DNA from 2 places in the Variovorax sp. 10N420 genome. Region 1 is predicted to be linked to the other one. Evidence: riboswitches for the same ligand, from Rfam matches in the RefSeq annotation. Region 1 holds a riboswitch; the other holds the start of a gene.
What was found. A riboswitch is a leader RNA that binds a small molecule or an ion and turns the genes downstream of it on or off. The one in region 1 is predicted to bind glycine.

Region 1 (7,090 bases):
TGCCTTTCATGGCGCACGCCAAGGCCGTGGTGGTGGACGAAGACCTTGCGATGTGCGGATCGATCAACCTCGACCTGCGCAGCTTGCTCATCAACCATGAGGCGGCCGTGGTGTTCTACGGCCAGCGCCAGATCGATTGGCTGGCGCAATGGATCGAAACCACCGCTTCGGCCGGTGAGACCTACCGGGCGCGCCGGCCGGGCCTCCTTCGCGATCTGGCGGAGGGGCTGCTTCTCACTATCGCGTTCCAGCTCTGACCGAGCGCCGGGCGGCCATGGCGGCAATGCCTCGTTGTCCGATACTCGCTTCTCGTCGCAAGCAACTTCAGGAGAGATGCATGACAAAGCTCGTCCAGTTCAACCGGCCCGATGGCGGCGCCGTTCAAGGCTACCTTGCAGAAGCCGACAAGCCCTTCGGCTCCGTCGTGGTGATCCAGGAATGGTGGGGATTGAACGATCAGATCCGCGGGGTGGCCAATCGGTTTGCAGAAGCAGGGTTCACCGCCCTGGTGCCAGACCTGTATCGCGGAAAGTCCACGGTCGAAGCCGAGGAAGCCCATCACCTGATGGACGGCCTGAACTTCGCGGACGCGGCGTCACAGGACGTCCGTGGGGCGGTGCAGTTCCTGAAGGCGCGCGGTGGCAAGGTAGGTGTCACAGGCTTTTGCATGGGCGGAGCGGTCACCCTCCTCGCCTCGACCATGGTCCCCGAGGCCGACGCCGTGGTCGTGTGGTACGGCTACCCGCCGCTGGAGTACGTCGATGCGTCGAAGATCACTGCGCCGCTGATGGGTCACTGGGCCACGCAGGATCAGGCCTTTGCGATCGCAGGCGTCGAAAGCCTCGAAGAAAAACTGAGTGCCGCGGGCGTCCGCTACGAAGGGCACCGCTACCTGGCGCACCATGCCTTCGCCAACGAGGAAGCGCAGGGCCCGGGACGCATCCCGATCACGCAATACGACGCCGTTTGGGCGGAACGCGCCTGGGATCGCACGGTGCGATTCTTCGGCCGCGAACTCGCCTGAAACCAGGCGCACGTCAGCGATTCGTTTTCTTCTGGGTGCCCTTCCCCGATTCGGCGGACTTGTTCGTGTAGCTCGCGTTGCCGAGCCCGGTACCGATCGTCAGGATCGCCCAGCGCTCCACGTCGTGCATGAAGGGCAGTTCGCTCAGGCCTTGGACCACCGCATCGTTGTGCATCAGCGCGACCGTGGGGTGTCCGCCGATCAGCGGGATTTTTTTGCAAAGCTCGCTGGGCAGATGGAAATGCTCGCTCTCCCAGTCGCCCGGCAGGTTCTGCGCACCGCGCGCGATCGATCCGTCCTTGCGAATCAACCCGGGACATCCGATGCCGATGAACGGGGCAAGTCGAATGCCCTTCTTGTCGCAATGCCGCATCTGCTTGGCGAGCATTTCCGCGAGCGTTTCGACCAGGATCTTGCGGCTGGGACCGTCGTCGGCATGGCGCCATTTCTCGCGGTGAACCACCTTGGCCTTGGAGAGGTCGGCTGAGCGCCTGATCCGCGTCTTGACGACGCCGCAGCGCACATTGGTGCCGCCGATGTCGAGCGCAAGAATGGCGTCGCGGCCCTTCAGCAGCGGCGGCGGAACCAGGTGCACCCAGCCGAGAAGGCCGCCATCGTCGGTCTCATGCGAGATGCGGCCCAATTGCACCGACTGCCCCATTTCCTGGAGGATGGCCGCGGCCTGCAGGATCGCGCGTTCGCCGACATCGCTTTCCGGAAACCCGCCGCCAATCACGACCCGCTCGACGCCTTTCCATGACGGGTGACGCATGAAGCGGTCGATCACCCAAGCCAGGTCTTCCGCGAATTCCTCGATGACGGCATGCACGACATCGGCGGCCCGTGAGGCCTCTTCGCCGATGGCCTTGTCGAGGACCCGCTTGCTCAGGTCCCTGGAATGACGCCTTCCCAGCGGGTCAGTCCCCTTGCGTCGGCTGCGGCGGCGCCAGCGCTCGAGCAGCTCCCTGAAGGCTGTCTGGCTGGCCGCATCACCGACAAAACCGTCCTTGTCGCGCAACTGCAGGCTGTAGCCCTCGACCACCACCGAAGGGAGTTCGCGTGCGCCATGCACGTCCGGTAGGGGATGCGCGTCGTTGTCGTTTCCATCCTTGCTTTCGTTCTTCTCTTTCTTGTCTCTCTTCTCTTTCTTTTCTTTTGCCATCGTGTTCCCCGGGTGCGCCGTTCAGTCGGCCGTGGTCGCCAGTATCAGCTTTGCGGTTTCGTCCGGCGCGTCCCAGTGGGGATAGTGTCCGCACCGGTCAAACCAGTGGACGCGAGCGTCCGGAAAGAGTTGCTGCGCGCGAGCGGCCTGGATCGGGAAGCAGAGCCGGTCGAAGCGCCCCCAACCGATCACGAGTTGCTTTTCGAGACTGCCGACCAAAGCGCCTTCCTGCGGCGACCCTTGTATGAGGTTCTTCAGGACCAGGTTGAAGGAAGCTGCCGATGCGAAGTTGCGCATTTCATCCAGGACCAGCGAAGGCGAAAGACCGGCGGCGCGCGCCGAGACGTGCCCCAGCAGCAGCACGCGCGACCATTCGTTGGCCGTGATCGCCGGCATGGCGAATTGCAGTGCACGCGCCATCCGCCAGGAAAGGCACACGGATGCTCGATACGCATGGCGCTCCCAGCCTTCCCAGAAGCCGAGCGGACCAAGCGACACGACCGCCCCGACCACGCCGCCGCGCCGCGCCAGTTCCAGAATGAGTTGCCCGCCCACTGAACTGCCGGCGGCATCGATTCCGATCAGATCGTGTTCCTTGAGAAACAAAGCGACCGCATCGCACAGAGTGCCAATGGAGACTTCGCCGTCCAGTTCAGGGCTCTTGCCGAACCCCGGAAGGTCGATGGCCACCACGCTGCGCTCTGCAGCCAGCGGCGTCAGGATGGTCCTCCACGAACGCCAGGTGCCTCCCAGGCCGTGGATGAGCAACAAGGGCTTGCCTTCACCGCGTCGGACGTAGTTGATGCGCACGCATTCATTCTGCTTTCAGCCGCTGCGCTGCAGCATCGGCACGGCGCACGATCGCCTGTAGGAGACGAACCAGTCCATCGAATGGCCTCATCGGGGCCGCGTCGCCGATACACTGCCTCGATGCGTTCTCTGCGCCGAATCTGGCTCACCGCCTTGGCTTGCCTGGGTCTCCTCGGCGCGGCCTTTCCGTCGCAAGCGCAAGGAGGGGCCGGCGAACTCCGCATCGGATCGAAGCGATTCACCGAGTCGTACATCCTCGCGCAGGTGCTCGCGCAGACGGCGGCAGCGCACACCACACCCGCGCCCGTCGTGCGGCAAGGACTCGGCAATACGGCCATCGTCTACGAAGCGTTGACCTCCGGCGGCATCGATCTCTATGCCGAATACACCGGCACCATTGCCCTCGAAATCCTCAAGAGCGCCCAGCCCATGACGCTGGAGGACATGAACGCGGCGCTTCGTCCATTGGGACTTGGCATTGCGATTCCATTCGGCTTCAACGACGGCTATGCGCTCGCCATGCGCGCGGCCGATGCCGAGCGGCTGGGCGTGCGAACGCTCGGCGACCTCGCTGCCCACCCTGAGCTGAAACTCGGCCTGTCGAACGAATTCCTCGGACGCGCCGACGGCTGGCAAGGGCTGGCCGCTCGCTATGGCTTCACGCAGACGCCGACCGGGCTCGACCACGGACTGGCCTACGACGCGATCGCCGCGAAGCAGATCGACGTGACCGACATCTACACGACCGACGCCAAGATCGATCATCTCGGCCTGCGCGTGCTCGAAGACGACCGCCATTACTTTCCGCGCTACGACGCCGTGGTGCTCTACCGCCTCGACGTGCCAACGCGCTGGCCGCAGGCGTGGGCGGCGATGCAGAAGCTGGAAGGCCGGGTGGACGAGCACGCGATGATCGAGATGAATGCGCGTGCCGAATTGCAGGGCGTGGGCTTCGATGTCATTGCGCGCGACTTCCTCGCGCAAAGCAAGATCGTCGCCCAGCCGGCCAACGCCAACACGACCCAGGCAGCCGGCGCCGCGCGCCCGAAGGATGCCGCGGCGCGCGGTTTCCTCGCCAAGCTCTTCGGCCCGGACCTCGGCCGGCTCACGCGCCAGCACCTGCTGCTGGTCGCGGTTTCGGTGGGGCTGGGCATCCTGATCGCGGTGCCATTGGGCATCCTCGTGTTTCCACACCTTCGAACGCGTGCGCTCGTGCTCGGGCTCACGGGGCTGCTGCAGACGATTCCTTCGCTTGCGCTGCTGGCGATATTGATCTCCGCAGTGGGCGCGATCGGCCTCGTTCCGGCGCTGATCGCGCTCACGCTTTATTCGCTGTTGCCGATCATGCGAAACACAGTCACGGGCTTGGCCGAGGTTTCGGCAGGGCTGCGCGAGGCCGGCACCGCCTTGGGAATGACCGCCGGGCAGACGCTGCAAGTGGTGCAATTGCCGCTCGCACTGCCCACGATCCTTGCGGGCGTGCGGACGGCGACGACCATCGCCATCGGCACCGCCACGATCGCGGCCTTCATTGGCGCCGGAGGTTTCGGCGAGCGCATCGTGACGGGGCTGGCGCTCAACGATCGCGAACTGCTGCTGGCTGGCGCAGTGCCGGCCGCAGTGCTGGCATTGCTCAGCGAGGCATTGTTCGAATCGATCGAATACTTGATGCGCCGCAGAGGCTGAAGGCGCGGCGGAACAAGCCTTGCCCGGCTGGGCGATCGCACTGAAATCGCCGTTGAACGAGCTTTCGATCCCTTACACTGGCGCAGTCAGGAGAGAGCCCCGCTGCGCCGGGGCCGCCGAAGGCGCAGGTCCCACCAAAACACGGGCCCGAACGCTCAGGCAAAAGGACTGGCGAAGCGCCCCGCATCAGGGCGTTTCCTTGCTGGAGAGAGGCGACCCGTCGCACGACGGCCTCGCCCACCGAAGGAGCAAGCCCCGATCGTGGGGTGAATCTCTCAGGTAAAGCGGACAGCAGGGGTGGCCCATGGCTTCGGTCATGGATCTGGACTGCCCCTTTTGGAGAGAGCCTTGGCCTCCGCATCGACCGACCTTCTGAAGACTCCGCTTCATGACCTGCACGTCGAACTCGGCGCACGCATGGTGCCCTTCGCGGGCTACTCGATGCCCGTGCAGTATCCGGCCGGCCTCATGGCCGAACACAAGCACACGCGCGATGCCGCGGGTTTGTTCGACATTTCCCACATGGGCCAGTTGCGGCTTTCAGGCCCCGAGGCCGCGGCCGCGTTCGAGACCCTGATGCCAGTCGACGTCATCGGTCTCGCACCTGGAAAGCAGCGCTACGGGCTGCTGCTGAATGAAGACGGCGGCATCCTCGACGACCTGATGTTCTTCAACGAGGGCCACAACTCGCTGTTCGTGATCGTCAACGGCGCCTGCAAGCAGGCGGACATCGCGCATATCACCGTCAAAATCGGACACCGCTGCCAGGTTTCGCCGATGCCGGACCACGCGCTGCTCGCCCTTCAAGGACCGCAGGCTGCCGCAACACTGGCGTGGCTTTCACCGGGTATCGAACGGTTTGTCTTCATGACCGGCGGCGCAGCGCAAATCGGCGGCATCCCGACTTTCGTCACTCGCAGCGGCTATACCGGCGAGGACGGTTTCGAAATCTCCGTTGCCGCTGCGAACGCCGAGCGCCTGGCCCGGCTGCTGCTCGCCCAACCCGAGGTCAAGCCCATCGGCCTGGGAGCGCGCAACTCCCTGCGGCTGGAAGCCGGACTCTGCCTCTATGGCAACGACATCGACGAGACGACCACGCCGGTCGAAGCCTCGCTGGTGTGGGCCATGCAGAAGGTCCGGCGCACCGGCGGAGCCCGCGAAGGCGGATTTCCGGGTGCGGCCAAGGTGCTGGCACAGCTCACGGCTGCGGACGGGACGGCGGGCCACCTCGACCATCACACCCTCAAGCGCAAGCGCGTCGGCCTGGTCGCGATCGATCGAGTGCCAGTGCGCGACGGCACACTGCTCGAATCCTTCGAAGGCGTTGCGATCGGACAGGTGACCAGCGGATTGCTCGGCCCCACCGTCGACCGGCCGATCGCCATGGCGTACGTCGCTCTGGCCTATTCAGAGCCCGGCACGCGCATGCAGGCGATCGTCCGTGGCAAGCCGGTCCTGATGGAAGTGAGCACGATGCCTTTCATTCCCGCGCGCTATTTCCGCGGCTGAGGCCGATCCGCACGCGGCGCTCTTTTTTGCCTTTTTTCTTTGCTTTTTCCAGCCCACTTTCTCATCTCAAGGAGCTTCAGTTCATGACCACCAGGTACACCAAGGATCACGAGTGGGTTCGCCAGGAAGCCGACGCGGCGCTTGTCACGGTTGGCATCACGGTTCACGCGCAGGACGCGCTGGGCGACGTCGTTTTCGTCGACCTGCCCGAGGTCGGCAAGTCCTTCGCGCAAGGCGAAGTGGCGGGCGTGGTCGAGTCGGTCAAGGCTGCCGCGGACGTTTTCATGCCGGTCTCCGGCGAGATCACCGAAGTCAACGAAGCGCTGCGCGCCGACCCGTCGCTTGCCAACAGCGCTCCGATGGACGCTGGCTGGTTCTTCAAGGTGCGCGTCAGCGACGTGACACAGCTCGAAGCCCTGCTCGACGACACCGCGTACGAGAAATTCTCGGCGGAATAATGCGCACCCCCAGGCTTCGCGCACTGCGTGTCGCTCTCGCCCACCCCCTGCAAGGGAGCGACACCAGCAGCCTGGCAAAGCCAGTTCTGCGGTGTCCCTGACAACTTGCCGAAACCAGAACCTTCTCAAGCTACCCCATGTCGACACCCGTCCTGCCCCTTTTTCCTCCGCTCAGCGAGCTCGAGAATGCCGAGGAATTCATCGCGCGCCATATCGGAATCGAACCGGCCGACGAGACGCGAATGCTGTCGGCCATCGGATCGGCCACGCGGGCCGAACTGATCGACGGCATCGTGCCGCCCGCCATCCGGCGCGCGCGGCCGATGCGCCTGCCTGCCCCGGTCACGGAGGCTGAGGCGCTGGCCGAACTCAAGGCGATCGCCGCGAAGAACAAGGTGGCGAAAAGCTTCATCGGGCAAGGCTACTACGGCACCCATACGC
Region 2 (7,090 bases), on a different contig from region 1:
CCTCGGCAATTCGGGCGGCCAGCCGGTCTACACCGGGCTCGTGAACATCGCGAGCCGCAGCTTCAGCCTGGGGCCCACCGCCTTTCCGCTCACGAACGACAACCAGACGCACTCCATGCACGGGCTTTCGGTCAAGAGCAACACGCAGGGCGAATGGGACTGGGAAGTCGCCGCGAGCCTTTACGACTACGCGAACGACCAACAGCGCGCACCGACCATCGCGCCGCCACTGGCGAACTTTGGTGGCGCCGGCACGTTGCAGGACCAGGGCGGGACCGGCTGGAACACGGTCGCGGCCAAGGGCACCTGGCGGCCGCAGGGCGTGGGCGGTGCCCACATCGTCGATTTCGGCGTCGGCCGCGACGCCTACAAACTCGGCATCCTCAAGAACAACGTGCTCGGCAGTTGGCTCGATGGCCCGCCAGCCTCCCTGGTCAGCGATGTGGGAGGGCGGTCCCAGACCCTGAGCGCCTGGGCGCAGGACGCCTGGTCCTTTGCGCCCAAGTGGAAGGCGGTGCTGGGATTGCGCTATGAGGACTGGAAGGCCATGGATGGATTCACCTCCACGGCCACCAACACTCTGGCCTACCCGGATCGCGGCGAATCCGACTTTTCACCGAAGGCCGCGATCGCCTACCAATGGAGGCAAGACACGGTGCTGAAGGCTTCGCTCGGACGCGCCGTGCGGTATCCAACGGTGGGCGAGCTCTACGGAACGACGACGGGCGGCGCACTGTCCTTCATCAACGACCCGTTCCTGAAACCCGAGAAATCATGGACCAGCGAACTGTCGGCCGAGAAGGACCTTGGCAACGCCCTGGCACGTGCAACGCTCTTCCACGAGACGACAGACGACGCGCTCTACAGCCAGCTGATCCCCAACACCACGATCTCGCGCGTTCAGAACATCGAAAAGGTGCGCACCACCGGCTTCGAGCTGGCCTACACGGGACAGGACGTGTTGGTTCGTGGCGTCGAGGTCGGCGCCAGCCTCACTTTTGCCGATTCGAAGATCGTGGCGAACCCCGGCAATCCGGCGAGCGTCGGCAAATGGCAACCGCGCGTGCCGCGTTGGCGCTCGACGGTTTTCGCGACGTACAAGCCTGATGTGCAATGGGCCTTTACCGCCGCCGCGCGCTACAGCGGAACCCAATATTCCAACCTGGACAACAGCGACGTGAACGGCTTCGCCTACTTCGGCGCCAGCCGGTACTTCACGGTCGACCTGCGAGCCCGCTACCAGATCGACAAACGCTGGTCCGCTGCCCTGGGCATCGACAACGCCAACAACTACCAATACTGGAATTTCCATCCGTACCCGCAGCGCACCTACACCGCTGAACTCCGTTTCGACCTCTGACTCCACTCTTCACCAAGGATCTGCCATGAACCCCGCATTCAAACTCAAGCACGTCGCTGCCTGCATTCTGCTGACTGGCGCCGGCGGTGCCTTCGCCCACGTGACGCTGCCGCCGGGCGGCGCGACCGCCGGCAGCAACTACGAAGCTGCTTTCCGTGTCGGCCATGCATGCAAGGATGCGAAGAGCACCACCGGCGTCGCCGTGCGGCTGCCCAAGGGATTTGCCTTCTCCGATGCGCAGGCGCGCAAGGGCTGGAAGCTCGAAGCGCCGCCCGCGGGTGACAATGGCGGCGAAGTGCGCTGGACTGCCGAAAGCGCGCAGTCGGCTCTTCCTGCCAACGAGCGCGCCGAGTTCGTCGTTCGCGGCAAGCTGCCCGCGACGCCCGGCGTGTTGTGGTTCAAGGTGCTGCAGTCTTGCGACAACGGCAGCGCCGACTGGGCGCAGATCCCGGCCAGCGGCAATGACACCGCCGGCCTCGAAAGCCCGGCGGCGCGGCTCGACGTGCTCGCGCCCGGCATTGCCGCGGTCGATGTGCGCGATGCGTGGATTCGCGCATCGGTGCCCGGTCAGAGCGGCACCGGCGCTTTCATGAAACTCAGCGCGCCGTCGGGCGCGCGACTGGTCGGGGCTTCGACGCCGGTCGCCGGCGTGGCGGATGTTCACGAGATGAAGATGGAGGGCGACACCATGCGCATGCGCGCAGTCGAGGGCGGGCTCGACCTGCCGGCGCGCCAAACCGTCGAACTCAAGCCGGGCGGCTATCACCTGATGCTGACTGACCTGAAGCAGCCGCTGGCCAACGGAACCAACGTGCCTCTGACGCTGCGCTTCGAAGATGCCAAGGGGCAGAAGACTTCGCTGAACATCAACGTGCCCGTGCTCACTGGCGCCGCGGTGCCCGCGGGCGGCGAACACAAGCACTGAGCGATCCAAAGGCCGGCGACGTTGGAGTAAGCTGCCCCACACAAGAACACTCTTCCGGAGACCCCTCATGAGCGACGCAAGCAAGCCTTTTGCCTTCAGCCAGTTCGTTCCCGGCTTCGATTTCTTGCGGAACCTGGCGAGCGGAGGCGCTGCGGCCAGCGCGAGCGCGGTTCCGGGCATGCCGAGCCTCTCCAGTTGGGTGGCGCCCACGCTCAGCGTGGAGGAGGTCGAAAAGCGGATCCAGGAACTCAAGACGGTGCAGTTCTGGCTCGAACAAAACGGCCATGCGCTCAAGGCGACGATCCAGGCGCTCGAAGTGCAGAAGATGACCCTCTCCACGTTGCGCGGCATGAATGTGCAAATGGAAGATCTCGCCAGCGTCTTCACCCGGCAGGCCGCCGCGACGCCGGCGTTCAGCACCGAGTCCCCGCCCCCCGCGGCCGCAGCGGCTTCGAAGGCGAAACCGCAAGCTGAAGAGGAAGTGGAACCGAAAGAGACTGGCGCCCCGGCCGGCCCCGAGGGCGCGGCGGGCGCGGCAGGCGTGGTCGACCCGCTTCAATGGTGGGGCGCACTCACGCAGCAGTTCCAGCAGATCGCGAGCTCTGCCTTGCACGAAGCTTCACAGGTCAAGATGCCGATGATGCCGCCGCTGACCGAAGCGCACGGCGAGAAGACGCCGGCGGCATCGGGCAAAGCGCCACGAAAGACGGCTACCGCCGCATCCAGTAAAAAATCCGCCGGCGGTCGCAGTGCCGCCGGAAGCAGCACATCGCCCACTCCGGCGCGCAAGCGGGCGCGCGGACACTGACGACGCCTTCTTCCCTTCCCGCACAGAAAGCCGAGCGCATGAAGCTCTTTCCTTCCGGGCACGCCACTCATCCGCAATGGCGCATGGCGGCCGGACTCGTGCTCGCCCAACTGCGTGCGCAGATGGCGCTGGCCGACTACGCGCGCGCACCCACGCTGGGCCTGCTCTACATCACCGATCACTACTCGGCCGATGCGCAGGAGATCCTCGATCACCTGGGCGCCGAACTGCCAGAGATCACCGATTGGTCCGGCACCGTCGGCGTCGGCGTCGCCGCGAACAACGCCGAATACTTCGACGAGCCGGCGCTCAGCGTCATGCTGTGCGAGTTGCCGACCGATCAGTACCGTGTGTTCTCCGGCGTGGCGCCGCTTGCGAGTTCGGAGATGAGCGGTTTCGCGGCGAAGATGGCGCTGGTGCATGCCGACCCGCGTACGCCGGAACTCGCCGAACTGATCGCCGAGATGGCTGACCGTACCGATACCGGCTACCTGTTCGGTGGCCTCTCGTCGGGGCGCGCAGGATCCTTGCAGTTCGCGGTCGGCGGCAACGGCAACATTCCCGGGCACGGTGCGGTGGGCGGAGTTTTCTCGGGCGGCTTGTCGGGCGTGGTGTTCGGCGAAGGCGTGCGCCTGGTGTCGCGCGTCACGCAGGGTTGCCAGCCTGTGTCGCAGGAAAGAGAAATCACGCACGTGGACGGCAACCTGCTGCTCGAGCTCGATGGCGAGCCGGCCCTCGACGTGCTGCTCGACGACCTGAATGTTTCGCTCGATGCGCCCGAGCATGCCGTCGATGCGGTGCGCGCCACCCTGGTGGGCTTGGCCGAGGCCGGCAGCGATGGCGTAAGGCGTACGCGCGACTTGGGCGCTGACGTTCGTGTGCGGCACATCATCGGACTGGACCCGACGCGTCGCGGCGTGGCGATTGCCGACGTGGCGGAGCCCGGCATGCGAGTGAGCTTCTGCCGACGCAACGCGCAGGCGGCGCGAGCCGATCTGATGCGCGTGTGCGCCGAAATCCGCGAAGAACTGGAGCCGGAGGAGCAGACCTTGGCCACGGCGCGCGCTGTAGCCGCCGGCGAAGCCGAGGCCGCGCCGCACCCCGCGCGCCGCATCGCCGGTGCGGTGTACGTGAGTTGCTCCGGTCGAGGTGGCCCGCATTTCGGCGCTCCCGGCGCCGAATTGCAGATCGTGCGACACGCGCTGGGCGATGTCCCGCTGGTCGGCTTCTTCGCCGCAGGCGAGATCGCCCGCCATCACCTCTATGGCTACACGGGCGTGTTGACGGTCTTCACCAGCGACGACTGACGTTTCGCGCCGCGTCCGATCGCGCCGGTGAAGCTGAAATCCACTTCCGGTGTGAGACCGCTGACGATCCGCGCGATCGACTTGCCCGAACCGCAAGCGTGCGTCCAGCCGAGTGTGCCGTGGCCGGTGTTCAGGAACAGATTCGGCAGTTTCGTCGCGCCGACCAGGGGCACATTGCTCGGCGTGGCGGGGCGAAGGCCCGTCCAGAACTGCGCCTGCGTAGGGTCCCCGGCGCCCGGGAACAGCTGCTGGACGCGGCGAACGATGGCTTCGCAGCGAACGCGGTTCAGGTCGCGGTCGTAGCCATTGAGTTCGGCGGTGCCTGCGATCCGCATCCGATCGCCGGTGTCCGAGGTGTAGCGCGAGAAGACGAGCTTGAATTCGTCATCGGTCAACGACACCTGGTACGCCTTGGCTGCGTCGACCACCGGCATCGTGACCGAGTAGCCCTTTGCCGGATAGATCGGCAGACGAAGGCCCAGCGGAGCGGCAAGGAGCGGGCTCAAGGAGCCCATCGCCAACACGAACGCGTCGCCGCGAATGCGTTGGAATCTGCCCTCGTCGTCCGTGACTTCGGCGTGCTCGATCGAGCCACCGGCTTCGCGCAGGGCGGTCACGGTATGGCTCATAAGGAAGCGAACGCCCGCTGCCTGGGCGAGAGCGGCGAGTTCGCGTGCGAATCGGTTCGCGTCGCCGGATTCGTCTTCGGCCGTGTAGGTGGCGCCAGCCAATTGCGGGCGAATGTGGGCCAGCGCGGGCTCGAGCTTCACCGCCTCGTCGGCCGAGATGACCTGCCGGTCGCAGCCCAGCGCGCGCATCTGTTCGGCAGGCGCCAGTGCGGCGTCGAATTCCTTTTGCGTCGTATAGAAGTGAAGGATGCCCTGCATGCGCTGGTCATAGGCAATGCCTGTATCCCGCCGCAGTTGTTGCAGCGTTTCGCGGCTGTAAGTGCCCAGGCGAACGATCTGCTCTATGTTGTGGCGGGTGCGTGCCGGCGTGCATTCGCGCAGGAACTGCAATCCCCAAAGCCATTGCCGCATGTCTGGGCGCAGACGGAACAGCAGGGGGGCGTCTTCCTTGCCGAGCCATTGCAGCACCTTCAGCGGTGCACCCGGATTGGCCCAGGGCTCGGCATGGCTCACCGAGATCTGGCCGCCGTTGGCAAAGCTGGTTTCGGCGGCTGGTGTGGCCTGCCGGTCAATGACGGTCACTTCGTGGCCGAGTTGCTGGAGGAAATAAGCCGAAGTCACGCCGAGCAGGCCGGCGCCAAGAACGATCACGCGCATTTGAGTAAACCTCTAAGGTTGCAGCGCTTGGATCGAACGAAAACGGATGCTGTGAAAACGAAAGCAACCGGACCGTGCGTCCAAGTTGCCGCTCCCCCTGTCCTCGGTACCTGAGAGATTCACCCGTTGCGCCCGCAACGGGTTTGCTCCTTCGGTGCATCACTTTGCGTGATGGCTCTCCAGACGGCTCTGACAGTTGGTGCAGTACAGGCTCGTTGTTGCGAGCCGACCTGAGCGTTTATGGGAGTTTGCGCCTTCGGTGAGGCCGCCAGGCGGCCTGCTCTCCTGCAGTGGGGCGATTGTAGGGGCGCTGCGGCGCGCTGGCTACAGGCCCCTGAAGGCGAAGTCGAGTTCGGGTCGCAAGCCGCTGACGATACGGGCGACCGATTTGCTCGCGCCGCAGGCGTGGGCCCAGGTGGGTGTACCGGGGGCCGTATTGAGGAAAAGATTGGGTACTCGCGTCTTGCCGATCATCGGCAGGCGGTTTCTGCTTACCGCGTGCATCGCCGTGTCGAGCGATGCCTCATCGGTTTTCGCCATTCCGGGAAACAGAATGTCGATGCGGCCCAGCATTGCTCGGAAGCGGTCCGAATCGGGCTCGCTCTCTTCGTCATCGCGTACACGCACCGTGGAGGAGACCCGGAGATACACACCGTTTGCGCTTTCGAGCCGTCTGATGCGCAGCTTGCCCTGGCGATCGTGCAGTGCGATGTGCGGTGCACGCGCCGCGTCCTTGACCGGCACCGTCGCGATGTACTCACGCACGAAGTTCAGCGGCATGGCGATACCGAGCTCTTCAGCATGCGGGACGCTCGATGCGCCCAAGGCGAGCACATAGGATTGCGCGCGCAGGGCTACCGGTTGTCCTTGCGCATCGAGCAGGTCCACGTGACTGATCCGGCCATCGCGGATTTTCAGCGAAACGACCGTGTGCTTCATCATGAATCGCACGCCGGCCGCGCGGCACAGGAAGACGATGCTGGCTGCGAACTGGGCTGGATCGCGTGCCGGGTCTTCGGGCGAGAACGTTGCTCCGGCGAGCGCGGCGCCAACGGCATGCAGTGCGGGCTCGAAGGCCATCGCTTCCTCGGGCGAGAGCAGGCGCTCCTCGCAGCCGAGTTCGGACCAATGGGGTGCCCGCGCCACGCGCGCTCGAAAAGCTTCGGCGTCGGTAAAGAACTTCATCAGCCCGTTCGAGCGCGGCCGCTGAGGCATGCCAGCCTCGTCATGAAGCGCCCGTGCGGTGTTGCGGCTGTAGGCTGCCAGGCGCACCAGTTGATCGAGCGGATCGCGTTGAGGCGGCGCACCGATGGCGCGGTCGAGCAGTTCGGAGAGGCGGCGACGCACTTTCCCCCAGAGCCGGGGCCCATTGCCTTTGCTTCGCCGGGCACCGGCCGAAGCCGC

Region 2: it holds a riboswitch for glycine, as region 1 does, so the genes downstream of both, AC1DEK_RS10325 (D-amino acid dehydrogenase) here and gcvT (glycine cleavage system aminomethyltransferase GcvT) in region 1, are expected to answer to the same signal.

The regions. Positions count from the first base shown of each region.
Region 1 is NZ_JBFTIJ010000007.1:154,976-162,065, forward strand. Features, by position in the region: gene AC1DEK_RS19475 (phospholipase D-like domain-containing protein) at 1-257, shown strand, start outside; gene AC1DEK_RS19480 (dienelactone hydrolase family protein) at 338-1,024, shown strand; gene AC1DEK_RS19485 (ROK family protein) at 1,038-2,186, opposite strand; gene AC1DEK_RS19490 (alpha/beta fold hydrolase) at 2,208-2,996, opposite strand; gene AC1DEK_RS19495 (glycine betaine ABC transporter substrate-binding protein) at 3,117-4,682, shown strand; glycine riboswitch at 4,760-4,859, shown strand; glycine riboswitch at 4,875-4,984, shown strand; gene gcvT (glycine cleavage system aminomethyltransferase GcvT) at 5,031-6,191, shown strand; gene gcvH (glycine cleavage system protein GcvH) at 6,275-6,649, shown strand; gene gcvP (aminomethyl-transferring glycine dehydrogenase) at 6,787-7,090, shown strand, end outside.
Region 2 is NZ_JBFTIJ010000003.1:473,755-480,844, reverse strand. Features, by position in the region: gene AC1DEK_RS10345 (TonB-dependent receptor) at 1-1,360, shown strand, start outside; gene AC1DEK_RS10340 (copper chaperone PCu(A)C domain-containing protein) at 1,386-2,285, shown strand; gene AC1DEK_RS10335 (PhaM family polyhydroxyalkanoate granule multifunctional regulatory protein) at 2,353-3,093, shown strand; gene AC1DEK_RS10330 (FIST signal transduction protein) at 3,132-4,400, shown strand; gene AC1DEK_RS10325 (D-amino acid dehydrogenase) at 4,361-5,686, opposite strand; glycine riboswitch at 5,774-5,879, opposite strand; glycine riboswitch at 5,884-5,984, opposite strand; gene AC1DEK_RS10320 (FAD-dependent oxidoreductase) at 6,011-7,090, opposite strand, start outside.